One region of the Aminobacter sp. P4_D5 genome, then DNA from elsewhere that is predicted to be linked to it. Evidence: riboswitches for the same ligand, from Rfam matches in the RefSeq annotation. Region 1 holds a riboswitch; each other region holds the start of a gene.
What was found. Region 1 has a riboswitch for cobalamin ahead of AC1DWF_RS06525 (CbtB domain-containing protein). Riboswitches for the same ligand answer to the same signal wherever they lie in the genome.
Positions count from the first base shown of each region.

Region 2: it holds a riboswitch for cobalamin, as region 1 does, so the genes downstream of both, bluB (5,6-dimethylbenzimidazole synthase) here and AC1DWF_RS06525 (CbtB domain-containing protein) in region 1, are expected to answer to the same signal.
Region 3: it holds a riboswitch for cobalamin, as region 1 does, so the genes downstream of both, AC1DWF_RS25575 (TonB-dependent receptor domain-containing protein) here and AC1DWF_RS06525 (CbtB domain-containing protein) in region 1, are expected to answer to the same signal.
Region 4: it holds a riboswitch for cobalamin, as region 1 does, so the genes downstream of both, AC1DWF_RS11285 (DUF1636 family protein) here and AC1DWF_RS06525 (CbtB domain-containing protein) in region 1, are expected to answer to the same signal.

Region 1 is NZ_JBFUIP010000018.1:15,267-20,086, forward strand. Features, by position in the region: gene AC1DWF_RS06515 (acetyltransferase domain-containing protein) at 1-854, opposite strand, end outside; gene AC1DWF_RS06520 (gamma-glutamylcyclotransferase) at 976-1,665, shown strand; cobalamin riboswitch at 1,733-1,929, shown strand; gene AC1DWF_RS06525 (CbtB domain-containing protein) at 1,966-2,142, shown strand; gene AC1DWF_RS06530 (CbtA family protein) at 2,159-2,923, shown strand; gene cobU (bifunctional adenosylcobinamide kinase/adenosylcobinamide-phosphate guanylyltransferase) at 2,916-3,425, shown strand; gene cobO (cob(I)yrinic acid a,c-diamide adenosyltransferase) at 3,427-4,044, shown strand; gene cbiB (adenosylcobinamide-phosphate synthase CbiB) at 4,057-4,820, opposite strand, start outside.
Region 2 is NZ_JBFUIP010000039.1:919-5,738, forward strand. Features, by position in the region: gene galU (UTP--glucose-1-phosphate uridylyltransferase GalU) at 209-1,096, shown strand; cobalamin riboswitch at 1,165-1,349, shown strand; gene bluB (5,6-dimethylbenzimidazole synthase) at 1,396-2,118, shown strand; gene AC1DWF_RS11000 (outer membrane beta-barrel protein) at 2,115-3,794, opposite strand; gene AC1DWF_RS11005 (KpsF/GutQ family sugar-phosphate isomerase) at 3,945-4,820, shown strand, end outside.
Region 3 is NZ_JBFUIP010000166.1:6,349-11,168, forward strand. Features, by position in the region: gene AC1DWF_RS25565 (ATP-binding cassette domain-containing protein) at 1-456, shown strand, start outside; partial or broken gene AC1DWF_RS25570 (transposase) at 1,070-1,280, shown strand; cobalamin riboswitch at 1,478-1,680, shown strand; gene AC1DWF_RS25575 (TonB-dependent receptor domain-containing protein) at 1,849-3,708, shown strand; gene AC1DWF_RS25580 (ABC transporter substrate-binding protein) at 3,719-4,594, shown strand; gene AC1DWF_RS25585 (FecCD family ABC transporter permease) at 4,591-4,820, shown strand, end outside.
Region 4 is NZ_JBFUIP010000040.1:19,535-24,354, forward strand. Features, by position in the region: gene cobN (cobaltochelatase subunit CobN) at 1-1,891, opposite strand, end outside; gene cobW (cobalamin biosynthesis protein CobW) at 1,906-2,943, opposite strand; gene AC1DWF_RS11285 (DUF1636 family protein) at 2,940-3,380, opposite strand; cobalamin riboswitch at 3,420-3,626, opposite strand; gene AC1DWF_RS11290 (winged helix-turn-helix domain-containing protein) at 3,621-4,820, opposite strand, start outside.

The sequences.
Region 1 (4,820 bases):
ATGCACACACAGTAGCGCGAGCAGAAATCCGTGTCGCGGCTTTGCTCGCACGAGCGCTGGCAAGATTTGAGGAAGGTAATTTCGCGCGTTTCGACCGGGGCGGGGAATATCTGGGCAAAGGCCCAGACCAGCGAAATCATCACCGGTTGGTGGATGAGGTAGAAAGCCAGGCTGTGGCGGCCGAAGAAGCTGAGCGGCCGTGACCAGGCGCCGGGTTGAAGGCGCGCCAGCCTTTCGAAAAGACCGGCCTTGAGCGCGAGACCGGCAACACCAATGCCGGTCAATACGGCGCCAAACCATGGAAACAGCGGCACAAAATCGTTGGAACGCGGATTGAAGGTGGACAGGCCGATCCACAAAAGCGCCGGGTGGTTGAAGGCGTCAGAGCGCAGATAATTGGGCGCTGCGATGACCAGGGCGGCGATGACCAGCGTCAGCAGGGCCGGCAGGCGCAGGAAGGCGAGGCCGAGTACGCTGGCCAGTGCTATCTGGTGCAGGATGCCGAAGAAGATGAACTTGTCGGGCATGGCGAACCAGGTCGCGACCGTGATTGCCAATGCCGCCGCCGACACCATGGCCAACCGCCTGAAGTAGCCAGGCCAGCGAATGCCCTTGGCATGCGCCAGCACAAGGCTGACGCCAACGAGAAACAGGAAGCTTGAGGCGATGCAGCGGGCGAAGAGCTTCCAGTTGCCATAGGCGGTCATGCCCGGATCGGCGTAACCGAAGAATTCGAGGTCCCAGGCGAAGTGGTAGATCGCCATGGCGACGAGGGCTGTGCCACGGGCGATGTCGATGACCGACACGCGCCGCGAGGGGGCTTGAACTTGTTCAGTGCTCGGATGCATCGTCATGGCCATTCGCTTCGGCGTTTTCAGGTGTTGCAGCGCCCCTGCAGCACTATCATGGTTGAAGCGGGGCGGTAGAGAGCAGTGTGGCCAGTCATGCACAAGGTTAAGAATTGAAGTGGCGCAAATGACCGGACGCATGATGTCGCTGACCGAAGAGCTGGTGGCGCGATGCTATCGCGACGTGGCCGATGCCGGCCCGGACCCCGATGCAGTGCACCTCGACGACGCCGACTATGAGGCGATGATCGATGAAACGCTCGCCGAGCATCCCGGCAATGGCCCGCTATGGCTGTTTGCCTATGGTTCGCTGATCTGGAAGCCCGAGGTCGAACACACCGAAGAGAAGGTGGCGCTGGCGCGCGGCTGGCATCGTTCGTTTTGCGTCAGCATGAACCGCTGGCGGGCAACGAAAGAGCAGCCCGGACTGATGATGGGCATGGATCGCGGCGGCCAGTGCAAGGGCGTGGCGCTCAGGCTCATGGACGGCGACAGGCGCGAACAGCTCGACAAGCTCTACCGCCGCGAGATGACGCTGAAGCCCTCGACCTACAAGCCGCGCTGGCTGAACCTTGTCACCGACGACGGCCCGCTGACCGCCCTTGCTTTCGTCGTCAATCGCGGCGGCCGGGCCTATGCCGGCGCACTTGGCGAGGACGAGGTTGTCGAACGGCTGGCCACAACCTGCGGCCATTGGGGCTCGGCGGCGGACTATCTCTACAATGTGGTGAAGAACCTCGAGCAGCGCGCCATCCACGACCGGCATCTGTGGCGGCTGCAGCATCTGGTGGCCGAACGAATCGCGGCCCGGAGCTGATCGCCAAAACGCCGCATTCGCACCGCCCGGCGTCGGAATTTGGTTTGCCGCCCAAGGCATTTGTTTCTATAGTCGTGGCGTCGTCGGTTCCGTTACGGAATCAAGAGGGAATGCGGTAAGGGCCTTTTGAAGGTCCGAAGCCGTGGCTGCCCCCGCAACTGTATGCGGTTAGCTCTCCCCAAATGCCACTGAAGCTTGCTTCGGGAAGGCGGGGAAGGGTGTCGATCCGCAAGCCAGGAGACCTGCCGGCGACAGGGACACTTCTCGAGGCCCTCGGGTGGAGGGCGAAAGGACTTTAAGATGACTACTGTTTCTGCAATCGGCGCCGACGTTTCCTCGCAGTCGCGCACAATGCAGCTCGCGCTTGCGGCGCTGCTTGGCCTTTTCGTTGTTGGCTTCCTCGGGTTCTCGCATATGGACGTGGTGCACAACGCTGCCCACGACTATCGCCACTCGATGGCTTTCCCCTGCCACTAACGAAGGCACCCCAACCATGTCTGTATTTCGCAACGTCGTGTTCATCGCGGCGATCAGCGGCCTATTGGCCGGCGTGATCCTTGCCGCGCTCCAAACCTATGCAACCGTTCCGCTGATCCTCAAGGCCGAAACTTACGAAAATGCCGGCGGCGGCCATGAGCATGCCGCGGCCCCAGCCGCTGGCACTGAAGCGACCACGTCAGCACCTGCGGCGCAAGCCATGGCTCCCACTGAAGAGGAAGCTGAAGCCTGGGCACCCGCCGACGGCTTTGAGCGTTTCGCCTATTCGGCACTGGCCAATATCGTCAGCGGCGTCGCATTCGCGCTGATCCTGGTCGCGGTTTCCGAATTTGCCGGCGGCATCGCCAACTGGCGCCAGGGCGTGTTCTGGGGCTTTGCCGGCTTTGCTGTCTTCACACTCGCGCCGGGCCTAGGGCTGCCACCTGAGTTGCCCGCCATGCCGGCGGCCGACCTTGGCGCGCGCCAGATCTGGTGGACTATGACGGTGGTGGCAACCGCTGCCGGCTTGGCACTGATCGCTTTCAAGCAGTCGCTGCCGCTCGCCATCCTCGGCGTCGCGCTGATCGTTGCTCCGCACATCATCGGTGCGCCGCAGCCAGAAAGCCATGATTCGCCGATACCGGCCGACCTGCACCACAGCTTCGTCGTCGCCGTGACCATCACCAACCTGGTTTTCTGGGTGGTGCTCGGAGCTGTCGCGGGGGCTGTGCGGCAGCGTTTCATGGGTACGCAGGGCGCATTGCGCGGCAGCTTTGCCTAAGAAGCTGACATTTTTGCTAGGCGGTGCGCGCTCTGGAAAGAGTGCGCACGCCGAGCGGCTGATCACCGCATTCCCTGCGCCATGGAGTTACATCGCCACCGCGCAGGCCTATGACGACGAGATGCGCGAGCGCATCGATATCCACCGCTCCAGGCGCGGCGAAGGCTGGCGAACAATGGATGCGCCGCTTGATTTGATAGCAACGCTCGACAGTGTCGCCGATGGCGAACCGGTACTCATCGATTGCCTGACGCTGTGGCTGACCAATCACATGCTGGCCGATCATGACGTGGAAGCGGAAAGTGCCCGGCTCGCCGAGGTGCTGTCGCGGCCGCGCGGCCCATGGTTCGTCGTTGCCAACGAGGTCGGGCTCGGCATCGTGCCCGACAACGCGCTTGCCCGCCGCTTCCGCGATGCAGCCGGCAGGCTCAATCAAATGGTGGCAGCCGGTGCCGACGAGGTGCTGTTCATGGTCGCTGGCCTGCCGATAAAGGTGAAATGAGATGAAGGAAATCAACGAGACCGAAGCCGAGCGCCATCGCGCCAAGATGGCCAAGCGCAAGGCGGTTCAGGACGCCGAGGTGGCGGAAAAGACCATTGTGGAAAAGGGTCTGCTGATCGTCAATACCGGTCCCGGCAAGGGCAAGTCGACCGCGGCCTTTGGGCTTGCGCTGCGCATGCTCGGCTACGGCCATCGTGTTGGCGTCGTGCAATTCATCAAGGGCGCGTGGCATTCGGGCGAGCAGGATGCATTTGCCACATTTGGCGACCGCGTCGTCTGGCACACCATGGGCGAAGGCTTTACCTGGGAAACACAGGACATCAAGCGCGATATCGCCGCCGCTGAAGCCGCCTGGGCCAAGGCTCAGGAGTTGATGGCCGATCCCAGCATCGCGCTTGTGGTCCTCGATGAGCTTAACATCGCGTTGCGCTACGACTATCTCGATCTCGACGCCGTCGTGGCTGCGCTCAAGGGCCGGCGCGAAGGCCTGCATGTCGTCGTCACCGGCCGCAATGCCAAGCCTGCACTGGTCGAAGCCGCCGATCTCGTCACCGAGATGGGCGCGACCAAGCACCATTTTGCGGCTGGGGTTAAGGCACAGAAAGGCATCGAGTTCTAAGGGATCTGCGGCCTAAAGCCAGAAGATGACGGCGATCAATCCCATTGCGCCGACCATCAGCGCGTCGGCCGTCCAGTAAAGTCGGAGTGCGGCACGGATATCCTGGGCATTGGCTTCGCGCCGGCCGCCGTCGCCCATGAAGGCGTCGTCGACCATGACCCCTCCGTAAGTGCGCGGGCCTGCGAGGGCGAGACCCAGCGCACCGGCCATTGCCGCCTCAGGCCAGCCGGCATTGGGCGAGCGGTGTTTTCTGGCGTCGCGGAACACCGCTTTCCATGCGCGGCAAGGGTCGGTGCCTGGAACGAGGAAGGCGGCAAGAACGATAAGCAGCGCGGTCAGCCGCGATGCCGGCAGGTTGATCAGGTCGTCGAAACGCGCGGCCGCCCAGCCGAATGCTTCGTGGCGCTTGGTGCGGTGGCCGATCATCGAATCGGCGGTGTTGGCGGCCTTGTAGGCGGCACCGCCGGCAAAGCCGAAGACAGCGAGCCAGAAGGCGGGGGCGGTGATGCCGTCGGAGAAATTCTCGGCCAGGCTTTCGATGGCCGCGCGGCTGACGCCAGCTTCGTCGAGGCTGTCAGGGTCGCGGCCGACGATCTGCGATACCGCCTTGCGGCCGGCAACGATTCCGCCGCTGTCGAGCGCATCGGCTACCGCCTTCACATGGCTGCCGAGGCTGCGCTGGGCAACCAGGCTCGAAGCTGCGACTGCGGTGAGAAGAATGCCGAAGGGGACAAGCCCACACAGGTGCTCGACGGCAAATGCAAGCGCGGCCGGCA
Region 2 (4,820 bases), on a different contig from region 1:
AAGCCGGTTAGCAATCAGTTTACCATGGTCCCCTGGGGAACGAAAAACGCCCCTGGGGATTGTCTCCCCAATGGGCGGGACAATCAAGATCGCGTGATCGGTGGTCTTGCCCCCTGTCCCTGAATATGTGATCGCGTTCAGTATTCCTCAATTCGGGCGTGACAATGTCACTTCTCGATACCCGTAATCTTCTATCGGACGATGAAGCATGAAGAGAGTTCGCAAGGCAGTTTTTCCGGTCGCGGGTTTGGGCACGCGTTTTCTGCCTGCCACCAAGTCGATCCCGAAGGAAATGCTGACTGTTGTCGACCGTCCGGTGATTCAATACGTGGTCGACGAGGCACGCGAGGCTGGGATCGAGCATTTCATCTTCGTCACCGGCCGCAACAAGGCGGTCATCGAAGATCATTTCGACGTCCAGTTCGAACTCTACGACACGCTGGCACAGCGCGGCAAAATCGAACAGCTTGAACGGCTGCAGCGGCTCCAGCCAGGGCCGGGCCAGACCTCTTTCACCCGCCAGCAGGTGCCGCTTGGCCTTGGCCATGCGGTTTGGTGCGCGCGCGAACTGGTCGGCGACGAACCTTTCGCACTGCTTTTGCCCGACATGATCATGCAGTCGGAAAAGAGCTGCATGCGCGAGATGGTCGAGCTTTACGCCGAAACCGGCAGCAATATTATCGCCGTGCAGGAGTGCGATCCCGCCGAGACGCACAAATACGGCATCGTCGGACAGGGCAAGGCCGTCCACACCGGCTTCGAAATCGAAGGCATGGTGGAAAAGCCGAAGCAGGGTACGGCACCCTCCAACCTTTTCATCAATGGCCGCTACATCCTGCAGCCTGAGATCTTCAACATCCTGGCAAGCCAGGAGCGTGGCGCCGGCGACGAGATCCAGCTCACCGACGCGATGCTGAAGCTTGAAAAGCAGCAGCGTTTCTACGGCTACCACTATCGCGGCCGCACCTTCGACTGCGGCTCGCCGGAAGGCTTCGTCGAAGCCAATGTCGCATTTGCCCTGTCGCGTTCGGATCTCAGCAAAAGCATGGCCGGTGTCATCGAAGGCTTGCTGCACGAGATGAAGCCGGGCCGCTAAAGCGGCTGCAATGTCGCCCGCGCGTCAATTTTGGGCGCGCGGAGCGATGGCCATCGGGGCCTGCTCCAGATAGACATGTCCTGCCAGGTGCCCGCAGCGATGCGGGAGAATCGGGAACACGGTGCAAATCCGTGGCGTGCCCAACGCTGTAAGAGGGACCGTATCGGCAAAAGCCACTGTTCATCTTGAATGGGAAGGTGCCGACAACGGGTTGAACTCGAGCCAGAAGACCGGCCCGGCAGAAATCGTCCTCCGCATGGTCAGGCGGGGGAAATCGATTGCTCGCAAGGGGATACGCGATGCCGGCTGACCATTTAAATTCCAATTGTTTCGACCAAGCTGCACAAGATGCCGTCTACCGCGCCATCTTCACGCGCCGCGACGTGCGCAGCCATTTTCGGCCTGACCCACTGAGAGATGAGCTGCTGGCGCGGCTGCTGATGGCTGCCCATCACGCGCCGTCGGTTGGCTTCATGCAGCCATGGAATTTCATCGTCCTCCGCGATGCCGAGCGCCGGCAGAAAGTGCGCGACCTGTTCTTCGCCGCGCGCCAGCAGGAACTGCCGCACATCGCCGAGGAACGGCAGGCACTTTACCGCAAGCTGAAGCTCGAAGGCATCTGCGAGACCCCGCTCAACCTTGTCGTCACCTGCGACCGGAGCCGCTCGGAAAATTCGCCGCTTGGACGCTGGCACAATCCGGAAATGGATCTCTACAGCACCGTTTGCGCCGTGCAGAATTTCTGGCTGGCGGCGCGTGCCGAAGGTGTCGGCGTCGGCTGGGTCAGCATCCTCGACCGCGAGGCGCTGAAGCAGCTGCTAGGCATTCCAGATCATGTCGTGCCGGTGGCTTATCTCTGCGTTGGCCGGGTCTCCGAATTCGCGCAAAAGCCCGACCTTGAAAGGCATGGCTGGGGCAGCCGCCTGCCGCTGGCCGATCTCATCATGAGCGAGGTGTTTTCCGGTGGCGGAGAAGAAGCGCTGAAGGCGATTGCCGCCGAACTCGTTGCCCCTGAATCCTAGCGCTGGATTCTCATCCCGAGGAACACTGTGTTGGTCGTGCTATCGCGGTTGGGCAGTGTGCTGGTGAACGTTTCATGGCGCAGCCTGCCGGTGAGGCCGGCATAGCGGTTGAGCCACCAGGTCATGCCTGCTTCGGCGGTCAGCGTCAGATCGTGGTCCTCGGAGTCGGCATAGTCGCGCCAACCGGCGCCCACGGCTGCCATGCCCGTGAGGTTCGCGCGGATTTCACGCTCGACGCTGAGACGCCCAGCATAGAGAATCGAGCCGCTTTCGCCCGGAGTGGTCGAGCCTTCCACGAAGGTTGCGCCGTTGAAGCCAACGATGGTGCCACGGATCGGCGACCATCTGAGGTCGGCGGCAAATGTCGGTTCGGAAATGGTCTTGAGGCGCTCGTCATCGAAGTTTTCGCTGATCCAGCCGGCCGAAAGCTCGCCGCCGAATTTCTCGCCCATGTCCAATTCGACGCCGGCGCGTGCGCCGATCCTGTTCGACGAGCGTTCGAAGCCGGCAGTGTCGAAGCGGAGATCATAGACGCGGCGTCCGTATTCGACCTCGCCAAATGGCGTCAATGCAGGCGATATCTCGTAGCCGGCGCGCAGCCTGCCTGTGTAGAGCGTGGAATTCCTGTCTTCCTGAGACAGCGTGGCGCCGTCCGACAATTGAGCGTCGCTGTAGGTTTCCTTGGTCGCCTCGCCGGCCACGCCGAAGCGGAATTTGCCGACATCCTTCTCCAGCCCAAGCTCGCCATCGAGGATGTGGAGCGTCGGCCGCTCGGCGGTGCCGACGATGACGACGGGGGAGGTGGCCGATTCCGGGCGGAAATCGTAGCCAAGACGCGCGATGGCCCGAAGGTCGTCGGCGAGGTCGAGCTGCAATCGGCCGTTGATGCCTCCGGCGAGATCGTCGACCTCCTGCCCGGAGAGGGATTTGCGAACGATGCCATACGCATCGATGTTCGCCGAATGGCTTTCCCAGTCCGATGCGGCATTGAGCCGAAGGGCGGTATCCGACAGCACCGCCGACTTTCCGTCCGGGCTCGAATCGGCGTTCGAACTCGCCTCCAGTCCTTGCACGAGGCTGGGCCTGAGCACAAAACTGCCGACGCGGATGCCGGTGGGCGCGAAGGGAGTTGCATCGATCAGGGGCGTAAGTGCCTCGATGGCGGCTTGCCGTGCGGATTCCGGGCCGTTCTCCACGCTGGTTTCTGAGTCGATGGTACCCTGGCGCACGGTGCCGGTGGTAATGTCGTCTTCCGCCGCTGGCGCAACGGGCCTGGTGGCGGGCGCCCTTGTGGGGGCCGCGCGTTGCCGTCGCGCCTCTTCGGCACGTTGGCGGGCCGTGGTAGGCTGGCGAGCGGACGCCGCGCTGTCGGCGTTGGGCGGCTCGCTGAACAGGCTGTCTTCTGCGGCTGCGTCCGCCTGGTCGGGTAGGGCGCCGGGGCTGACAGGCTGATAGTCCGCGACCTGATCTTGGGGTTCGGGCGTTTGCGGCTGGGCCATGGGCCTGCGCGTCAGCGAACCTGTTGCGTCTCCATCTGCAAACGTACCGCGCAAGCCGGCTTCCTGAGCATGCAAAGGCGTGGCGCAAAGCAACGTCGCTAGACTTGCTGTTGCCAGCAAGGCGCGCAGTCCTGCACTGCCCCACGGTCCTTTTTGCTCTGGCCTGATCTGCGCCATCTTTTCCACTGCTTCGCCGACGCATGGGCGCCGCAATTACCAACTGGTAAATGGCCATGGTTAACGGAGCGTTTCCCGCCACCCCGGGGACGCATCGTTCGGGCCGGATAATCATGGACAGGGACCGTTCGACGCGCTAACGCATGCGACATGCACGCTGGATCGCTGAAAAAAGAGCCGGACCGGCAGGCGTCGATCGCCTCCGCCCTCCGCACCGTCACCACTGAGCAGGCCGGCATGGCCGCGCTTGCTGCCGCGCTCGAAGGGGTATTGGCGGAGCCATTTGCCCAAGCCGTCTCGACCCTCGGGCAACTGAGCGGCCGGGTCATCGTCACGGGTGTTGGCAAGAGCGGCCATATCGGCTCCAAGGTCGCAGCGACCCTGGCCTCGACCGGAACGCCAGCCTATTTCGTCCACCCCTCCGAAGCCATCCACGGCGATCTCGGCATGATCACCAAGGAAGACGCGATCGTGGCACTCTCCTGGTCGGGCGAGACGGCCGAACTCAAGGGCATTGTTGCCTATTCCAGGCGCTTCTCGATCCCGTTGATTGCCATTACCGCCGGCGACGCTTCCGCATTGGCACGTCAGGCGGATGTCGTCTTGTCATTGCCGCGCGCCCCGGAAGCTTGCCCGCATGGGCTCGCGCCGACGACCTCGACGCTGCTCCAATTGGCAATTGGCGATGCGCTGGCGGTGGCCCTGCTTGAAGCGCGCGGCTTCACCGCCGACCACTTCCGCACCTTCCATCCGGGTGGCCAGCTCGGCGCGAGCCTGATGCCGGTCGGCGACCTGATGCACATAGGCGATGAAATGCCGATCGTATCGGTTGGCACCAAGATGCCAGAGGCGGTCAAGACGCTGTCCAAGAAGCGCTTTGGCTGCGTCTGTGTCGTTGACGAAGATGGCAAGCTCGCCGGCATCATCACCGACGGCGATCTGGCGCGCAATCTCGACCGCAATCTTGCCGAGACCAATGTCGAAGACATCATGACCCGGCGGCCCAAGACCGTGCCACGACAGATG
Region 3 (4,820 bases), on a different contig from region 1:
CTGCACGGTCTCGCGCCGAACGCCAAGGATGCCCTCCGGCAAGCAGCGCGTATCGTTGAACGTGTCGGCCTTCCTTCTTCAGCGCTCGAGAGGAACCCGCACGAACTATCGGGTGGACAGCGTCAGCGGGTCGGCATCGCGCGCGCGGTGGTGATGCAGCCGGATTTCGTGCTTGCCGATGAAGTCGTATCGGGCCTGGACGTGTCGACGCAGGCGCAGGTGCTCGCCCTAATCGCCGAGCTCAGTCGCGAAATGGGCCTCGCGGTTGCCTTCATCAGCCACGACCTGTCCGTCATTCGCGCCATTTGCGATCGGGTAATAGTCCTGGAGGGAGGCAGGGTCGCGGAGGAAGGCCCATGCAGTCGCGTTTTCGAGGCACCACATTCCGACTACACACGGTCATTGCTCGACGCCATTCCATTGCCCGAACCGACGCCTGGTTGGCTGGATACATAGGCCGGCGGACGAAGTCGATCTTTTGTCGCCTTTGGGAAAGGGCCAGCACGTTTCAGATCACCACGGTCGAGTACGAGTACCGCCTCCGTTAAGGCTTCGCGCGGCGTGGAGGGTTTCATAAGACTCAGCATGCCGTCGAGAAAGGGCAGTTGCAACGGCTGAGTGGAGGCGCAGAGAGCGCCTGATCCGAGGCCAATTGTGCGGCAAGAATTTCGAACTGTTCGGTGAACGTTATGCCGCTGAAACCCGAGGCTCTTTGCTGCCCCCCTTCGAAAACTCTTTGATCTCCGTGCGAGTCGCAATGACCGAGCACAGTGGTTAGGGATACTCGCCGGGAAGTTGGGTGGGTCGGGCAACGTCGCTATTCGAGCACGGGCTTTGGTACGTTTGGCACGAGCCCGCAACCGTAAAATTCCTATTAGATTTCATGTGAAATGCCTGATAGGCATCTATAAAAAAATTAACAGAGATGCGTAACCATCTGATTTTGCTATTTCTTCTACCGCGCCATCCGACCAATCCGCACCACGCCCAGCCATCGTGACTACGAGCGCCTGCGGACGCAGTCATGCAATTTTGGAGCTAGAAAACTGATGGGGCGTGGGGCAGCCGCATCTCGACGCGCTCGGTCCACGATCCGGTCATGGCGATGGGCATGAGCAGTATTTCCGAGAGCCAGGTCACGTGGCTGTGCGAAGAGACCACGACAAGGTCAGGCCTTCCTGGCCCGGCCAATCGAAGGCGACTGGCCGTATCTGTGGATCTACGCCACTTATCTGAACGTGCGTCGCGGCGGGCGCGTCGCATCGGTCGCTGTCATAATTCTCCGCAAATACAGAATACTATACCTGCAGCATGAAGGCCCATGCCTGGCAAATAATACAGAAAACAAGTCCCAGTTAGGCAGCAATAACTGGATTAGACCCGAATTTGACGCCTTTCAATTTGCCTACGACAAATGAGATGCACTCGCTGCAAGAATTCCGATACCCCTCCAATTGACAACTTCGGCGCGCTGGCTATTTTCCGACTCGGAATTGGTTCCGCCGAGAGGTGGATGAAAAGGGAACACGGTGAGGCCACTGGCCGAATCCGCGACTGCCCCCGCAACTGTAACCGTTGAGCCTTCTCCAACATGCCACTGAGCGCACGTTATGCGGTCGGGAAGGCGGAGAAAGGCTGAGACACGGAAGTCAGGAGACCTGCCCGTTCCAGTCACCCATGCTTTGTCCACGGGGTGCGGACAGGCGCGGTCGCTCGTGGCGGTGACATTGAAAAGTGTTGCCGCATGCGGAGGGCCGCAGGGTGAATTGCATCCCTGCACCTGCCTGCCTGCGGTTTGGAGAAACTGGCGCGCCCTAACCGCGCCACCCGAACCATTTGGGGGCAAAATTGCAGAGACTACTTATTGCCGCCGGCGCACTGTCGCTGGCACTTCCCGGTCACACCTACGCGCAAGAGCTGCCTTCATCAGGGCCGACCCTGCTCGATAGGCTGGTGATCACCACGCCTCTTCGCCGCGCAAGTTCGCTTGTGCGGGCTACCTCCTCCGTCACGGTCATCGATGAAGACGAGATCAAGGGATCGGCTGCGCCCGATCTGCCCTCGCTCCTCAAGCGCTATCCCGGCGTTTCGATCATCGGTTATGGCGGCCAAGGCTCCGCAACAAATGTCTATCTTCGGGGCATGTCCTCGGGGCAGACACTCGTGCTCGTCAATGGCGTGCGTACGGCCTCAGCCACCAGCGGAATAAGCTCGATCTTCAACATCCCGCTCTCCGCGATCGAGCGTATCGAAATCGCGAAGGGTCCGCATTCGGCCCAATACGGCGCAGATGCCATTGGCGGCGTGATCAACATCATCACCAGGCAGGGCGGCAAGTGCGACGACGGACGCGATCGCTGCGGATCGATTACAACGGGGGTAACATATCCCTGGGGAGCACATGTATCCGGCAACGTGCGTGGCCAGACGGCAGGCGGCGTTGAATACGCTGTGGGCGGCAGCCTTCTCGGCACCCAAGGCTATGACTTCACGACCCCTTTGGCATGGGGTCATGAACCCGATGATGACGGCTTCCTGCAGGGCTCGCTAAATTTCTCTGTCGCCAAATCCTACGACTGGGGGCGGCTCTACGCAGATGGCCTCTTTGCCCGTGGCCGGACGGAGTATGACAATTCGTTTCCGTCGTTCAACGAGGTCGACACCGATACCTTCGCCGGAAAGATCGGCGCCACGTTGAAGCATTCGGACAGCTGGAATTCGACTGTCGAGGTTTCCAGCGGCCTAGACCGTTCGACCAACTTCCGTGATGGTGTTGTTGGCAACAGCGAGTTTGACACGCAGCGCTTCGGAATCTTCGCATCGACGGAGAAATCCTTCGAGTTTGGGGACGCAACGCATGTCGTTGCTGGCGGTGCTGAAGCCTATCGCGAAAGCGTGGACTCGACCGTCGACTTCGGTGTCGACTCCCGCAATCTGGTCGCGGTCTTCGGGCAGTATTCGGTCGAGTATGGCGCACTCACCATCGATAGCGGCCTGCGCTATGATCACAATGAACAGTTCGGCGATGCGACGACTTACAATCTCGGTGCCAGCTGGGAAATCGTTCCGGATCTCATCGCGCGAGCGTCCTACGGCACAGGCTTCCGTGCCCCGACCTTCAACGACCTCTATTACCCGGGCTACTCGAATCCAAACCTCAAGCCGGAAAAGTCTCGTTCCTACGAGATCGGCCTGAACTGGCGGCCGACGGTCGACACGACGGTTGACGTAGCCCTCTACCAGACCTGGCTCACCGACGCGATCGCGTCCAATCCCCCAACGTACCTCCCCTTCAACGTCGCCAGAGCCAAGGTTTCGGGCGTAGAGGCTTCGGTGTCTCACCAATTCAGCGACAGTTGGAGCGGCAAGGCTACGATCGATTATCGCGAGCCAAAGAACCAAGACAACGGGCTCTACATTCCCTACCGCGACCGGTTCAAGGCCACGGCGGAGATCGGCTACCGGGCAACCGAGCAGCTCAACCTCACGGCCAAGCTGCTTTACGCCTCCCCGCGCTATGCCAATGCCGCAAACACGGTCAAGCTGCCGGATTATGTCACCGTGGACTTCACGGCCGACTATGCCTTTGATGACAGATCGAGCCTGAAATTTTCGGTCGAGAACCTATTCGATGAGCAGTATTCAACCGTCACCGACTATCGAGCGCCAGGACGGACCATCAACCTCAGCTTCACGCGCCAGTTTTGAGATGATGCGGATGTCTCCCTGCTGCCTTTCAAGAGCAAGCCTTCATCAATGGCTGTGCTCATTCGCTGGCGCGCTCGTTCTGGCGGCCTTTGCACCTGCGGCAGAAGCAGCCGACGGCCCCAGCCGCGTGGTTTCGATGAACGTGTGCACCGATCAGCTGGCCATGCTGATTGCAGACAAGGAACAGCTGCACTCGGTCTCCTACATGGCAAGCGATCCCAGCACCTCCGTTCTTTTCGATAAGGCGGCTGGGATTGCCGTCAATCATGGTCTCGCGGAGGAGGTCTTCCTGATGCAGCCCGACCTCGTGCTGGCAGGCACCTACACCACGAGAACGACGGTGGAACTGCTTCGGCGCCTGGGCATCCGGGTCGAGGAATTCGCTCCCGACAGTTCGATCGCCGACATCCGTGCGAACATCCTTCGAATGGGTAAGGTCCTCGCCAGGGAGGACCGGGCAGCCGAACTTGTCGGCGAACTCGACAAGGGCATCGCCCAGCTCGAGAAGGAACCACCCTCAGGCAAGACGGTAGCCACCTACTATGCCAATAGCTACACGTCAGGCGCCGGCACGCTGGTAGACGAGGTCGTCAAGCTTTCGGGCCTGGCCAACCTCGCGAACAAGCTCGGCCTGTCTGGAAGCTCTCGGTTGCCGCTGGAAATGCTCGTCCTCGCCCAGCCTGACCTGATCGCCGACGGAAACACGTCCTACGGGGCTCCTGCGCTTGCGCAAGAGAACTTTGTCCACCCGGCCTATCGCGCCATCGCTGCCTCAGGAAGATCGGTCACCGTACCCTCCGGCTACACGATCTGTGGTGCTCCCTTCACGCTTGAAGCGGCTCGGATCCTCCAAGCTGCGGCCAGCAACATCAGGGGAAATCCATGAGAGCCCCAATGCCCTACTATGCGGTACTTGCGGCCTTGGCGCTGGTTACTGCCTGCCTGTTTCTGCTGTCGCTGACCGTGGGCCCGGCAGCGATAGCGTTTTCCGACAGCCTCGCCGCATTGTTCTCCCCAAAGGCGGATGCGATCGCCCTGGTCATGCAGGAAATCCGCCTGCCCCGCGCTCTGCTTGGCCTGATGGTCGGAGCTACCCTTGGCCTATCGGGTGC
Region 4 (4,820 bases), on a different contig from region 1:
GGCTCAGAGCGACAGTCTTGCCCGGCAGCCATTCAAGTGTGCCATGCGCACCGACATGGATGATCGCGTGGACGCCGAGCGACTTTTGCAGCCACAGGCCAAAGGCAAGCAGCGCATGCCGTGGCGGCAGGGTCGGATCGTGATAGTCGGCACGGCGATCGGCCGAGCGACCGCGATCCGGGGCGAGGGCCACCGTGACGTTGCCGAAGGTGGAGGCGCAGAATGGAAAATGGAGTTGCCTCTCACCCTTACCCTCTCCCCTCAAAGACGGGGAGAGGGGGGCGTCGGCGTTGCGGCCGTCTTCCTTCTCCCCGGCGTTACGGGGAGAAGGTCCGGCAGGGGATGAGGGGCGGTGCGATGGTGGAGTTGTTACAGCCTCCAGCGCAGCTTCCCCCCACGCCGCCTCAACCACGTTCCTTGCATCCGTGGGCAGATCAGCGGACTGCGCGAGATAGTTATCAAGCGCCAGTCCATGCCCACCCGCCTCGATCAGGTCGAGCAATTCGCGCGGAGTTTCCGGAATCGATTCAACGCCGTACCCGGCGTCCTTGAGGTCCTGCAGCATGGCCAAGACGCTGTTGGGTACGTCGAGGCCTACGGCATAGCCTGTGCGGCCGGGCGCGCTGGGATAATCGGGGATGAGAATCGCGAGCTTGCGCTTTTCGGGCGGCGTCTCGCGCAGCCTGAGATGTGCCGCGATGCGGGTTGCGACCTGTTCGACACGGTCCGGCTCGGGCCGGTTGGCCAAGGCGCGGAAGCCGAGCGCCGGGTCGAGTTCGCTCTCGGACTTGAATGAGATGGCGCCTGCGAGGATGCGGCCGTCGAGCTCGGGCATGACGACATGCATCGCAAGATCTGCCGGTGCCAGCCCACGCGGGCTACCCTCCCAGGCTTCGCGGCGGGTGGTGGCGACGATCACCTGAAACACGGGAACGCCGGCCCGGTCGAACAGTGTTTCCGCGCCGGGTTCCGCTCCTGAGGCAAACGCTGTAGCCGTGATGATGGCTGATGGCTCTAACGCAAAAAGAGCCGCCTCGACAAAGCTGAGCGATTCCTTGTCCTTCAGGCTTGATACGAAGATCGGGACGGGCCGGATGCCTTGGCGGATGAGTGCGTCGGTCAGTGCGTCGACGGGGGCGACATCGGCTGCCAGCAGCATCGAGCGATAGAACAGGATGGGGACGATATCACCTTCTCCCCGTTCACGGGGAGAAGGTGCCCCGAAGGGGCGGATGAGGGGCGGCGCAAGGGCGTCGAGCGTTGGCTCCTGCCCCTCGTCCCCCTGCCAGGACCTTCTCCCCGTGAACGGGGAGAAGGGGGATTCGACCACGCCTCGCGCCGGATCGTAAAAACCGGCTTTGGGCACCGTCACCGGTGCATTGGCATCGGCTTTCGCTTCCGCGCTCGCCAGTCCTGCGAGGCGCGCAACCAGCGCCTTCATGTTTTCCGGTCCGCCTTCGCGGAAATAGCCAAGCAGCGCGTCGAGTTCTGTGCGCGGCAAGGTCGAGCCTTCGACCAGCCGCGAGTCCGAATCGTGGCTTTCGCCCGGCAGCAGCGCAAGAGCGATGCCCTTTTCTCGAGCCATGGCAGCGAGTTGGTCGCAACCGTAGCGCCACCAGTCATAACCGCCGAGGATGCGGACGATGATGACCTTGGCGTGCGCCGCTACACTGTCGATCCAGAGGTCGACAGACATCGGATGCCTGAGGTCGCGCAGGCTGGCGAGCCGCATCGATGGCAGGCTTGCCGCGTCCGCCTTCCAGGCGGCGGCGATGCCAGCGAGATCGCTGTCGGTGAAAGACAACGCCACCACATCCGCAGGCGTTTGCCTGAGATCGACAGGCTCGACGAGATCGTCGAGCGAGGCGGATGTGGTGGTGAGGATGTGCATCTATCTGGCCCGGCTCAGCCTACAAGAATGCGCTCGATGGCCGGGCGGTCGAGGCCCTTGAGGCCGATCACCACCAGACGCGAGCGGCGGTCGTCTTCGGCCGTCCAGGCGCGGTCGTAGTAGTGGTTGACGCGCGGACCGACAGCCTGGACGAGCAGGCGCATGGGCTTGCCGCCGACTTCGACGAAGCCCTTCACGCGCAGCACGTTTTCTTCCTCGGCGGCGGTGGCGACGCGCTTGGCCAGTTCATCCGGGTTGGAAATCGAAGGAATGTCGATGACGAACGAGTCGAAATCATCGTGCTCGTGGTCGAAGGCGCCGTCGTGATGGGTCTTGCGGTTTTCGATGTCGTCTTCGACAGCGAGGCCAAGGCCAAGCAGCACCGAAGGGTCGACCTTGCCGTGCGCGGTCTGCACGATCTTGACGGCGCGCGACAGGTGCTCGCCGACAATGGCGTTGGCGCGCGCAAGGCCGGCCTCGTCGAGCAGGTCGCTTTTCGACAGGATGATGAGGTCGGCGCAGGCGACCTGGTCTTCAAACACTTCTTCGACCGGATCATCATGGTCGAGCGTCTCGTCCTGGGCGCGCTGGGCGGCGAGCGCGTCCATGTCGGCGGCGACCTTGCCTTCTGCGAGCGCTGGGCCGTCAACAACGGCGATGACGCCGTCGACCGTGACGCGGCTCTTGACCGTGGGCCATTGGAAGGCCTGGATCAGCGGCTTGGGCAATGCCAACCCCGAAGTCTCGATCAGGATGTGGTCGACACGTGGCGAACGCGACAGGATCTGGTCCAGTGCGGGGACAAAATCGTCGGCGACGGTGCAGCAGATGCAGCCYTTGGCCAGTTCGACGATGTTTTCCTCCGGGCAGGTGTCGATGCCGCAGCCTTTGAGGATTTCGCCGTCGATGCCGACATCGCCGAACTCGTTGACGATGATGGCGAGGCGCTTGCCCTTGGCGTTTTCGAGGATGTGGCGGAGCAGCGTCGTCTTGCCGGCGCCGAGAAAGCCGGTGATGACGGTACAGGGGACGCGTTCGACGGAGGCGGTCATTTGTCTTCCTTGATGAGGTCGAGGGGAGGGATGCGCGCGACAAGGCCGCGCTTGAGGCTGTCGGGACGGCCTCGCCACGGGATCAGGCCGTCGGTCGAGGTGGCGAAGAGTTTTGCGCCGGTGATCAGGTCGTCGCCCGAGCTAATGGCGAGATCGCCGAAGACGTAGCTCCATGAGCCGTCGCGCAGGATCGCCGCACTCAGGCGGCGCTTGCAGTTGCCGAGGCATTCGACGCTGCGCACCGTGATGCCTTCTTGTGCAGCGGCGGCGCGTGTGGATTCGGCGAGCTTGGCGCCTGCGCGGGGATGAGCGTCCGAGCCGTTTTCGTCGCGGCAGGATGAGCAGACGAGAATCGTCACATCCGCTGCGGCGCGCAGGTCGGCGCCATCGCTGGATGCGTCCAAAATTTCGACAGAGAGATTGTCGTCGAGTTCCAAAATACCAGGCTCCTTGCCTGGGACACCCGCCAGGCGATCGGATCAATGTTTCAGACGGCAGGTCTCCTGGCTCGCGAGTCGTCGCCTTCGTGCCGCCTTCCCGGGAGGACATCCCAGTGGTTACCGGTCTTGGCTCGTCGCTTACAGTTGCGGGGACAGCCGCGGATTTGACGCCAAAAGCGCCGCACCGCATTCCCTCTTAGCTCCTCCCCTTGCCGGGAGGAGACCGTCTGGGTCGATTTAMGCTTTCGCGAGGGGTGGAGTCAACGTGAGGGAGCGACCCGCAATGTCGCTCAGCGCCGGTCCGAGATCGCCGGCCGGTGTGACCTTGATGCTTTCGAGGCCAAGCCAGTCACGCATCTGCTGCAGCTCTTCATAGAGTTCGGCCGCCGTTTCGGGCGGGGCGCAGGGCTCCGCATAGGCGGCATGGACGCGCAAGACACCGGCTGGGCGGTCAGCTTTGAGGTCGACGCGCGCGACGATTCGTTCGCCGAGCAGGAAGGGCAGGACATAATAGCCATACTGGCGCTTTTCGGCCGGCGTGTAGATCTCGATTCGGTAGCGGAAGCCGAACAGGCTTTCGGCGCGGCTGCGTTCGAAGACCAGCGGATCGAACGGCGCGAGCAAGGCGCGGGCACTGACCTTACGTGGAATGCGGGCCTGGGCGTGCAGGTAGGCCTGCTTGTCCCAGCCCTCGACGCGGACGGGAATCAGTTCGCCCGTTTCGACCAGCTCTTCGAGGCGACCTTTCATTTCGGCGGGCGACAGGCGGAAGTAATCACGCAGGCAGGCGGCCGTCGCGACGCCATGGGCCCGGGCGGAGATTCGCAACAGTTCGCGATGCGCGTCGGCCGGGGCAGGGATGGGACTGTTGTAAATGCCCGCGGGCAAGACTCGCTCGGGCAGATCATAAAGTCGCTCGAAGCCACGGCGCGAATGGGTGGTGATGCGGCCAGCCCAGAACAGCCATTCGAAAGCGTGTTTTTCCCGGCTCCAGCCCCACCAGCCGCCCGAACCTTTGGCGCCTTCAATCTCGGAAGCGGCGATCGGGCCGCGGTCGACCACGTGGCGGAAAATCTCCTCTATGTAAGGCCTGTTCGCGCGGCCGAACTTGGCAAGCCCGCCATACATCCCTTCCTCAGCCCGCGCCATACGCCAGCGCATCAGGGGAAAGGTCTCTAGCGGCAACAGCGAGGCTTCATGCGCCCAGTACTCGAAAAGCAGACGCTTGCTCGACTGCATGGCGTCGTCGAGCAGCGCCATCGGGTAGGGGCCGAGGCGCGAATAAAGCGGCATGTAGTGCGCGCGCACAACGGCACTGACCGAGTCGATTTGGAACAGACCGAGGCGGTCGAGCACACGCTGCAGGTGACGTCGCGTGATCGTGCCTGTGGGGCGCGGGTCCATGAAGCCCTGGGCCGCAAGCGCGATGCGGCGGGC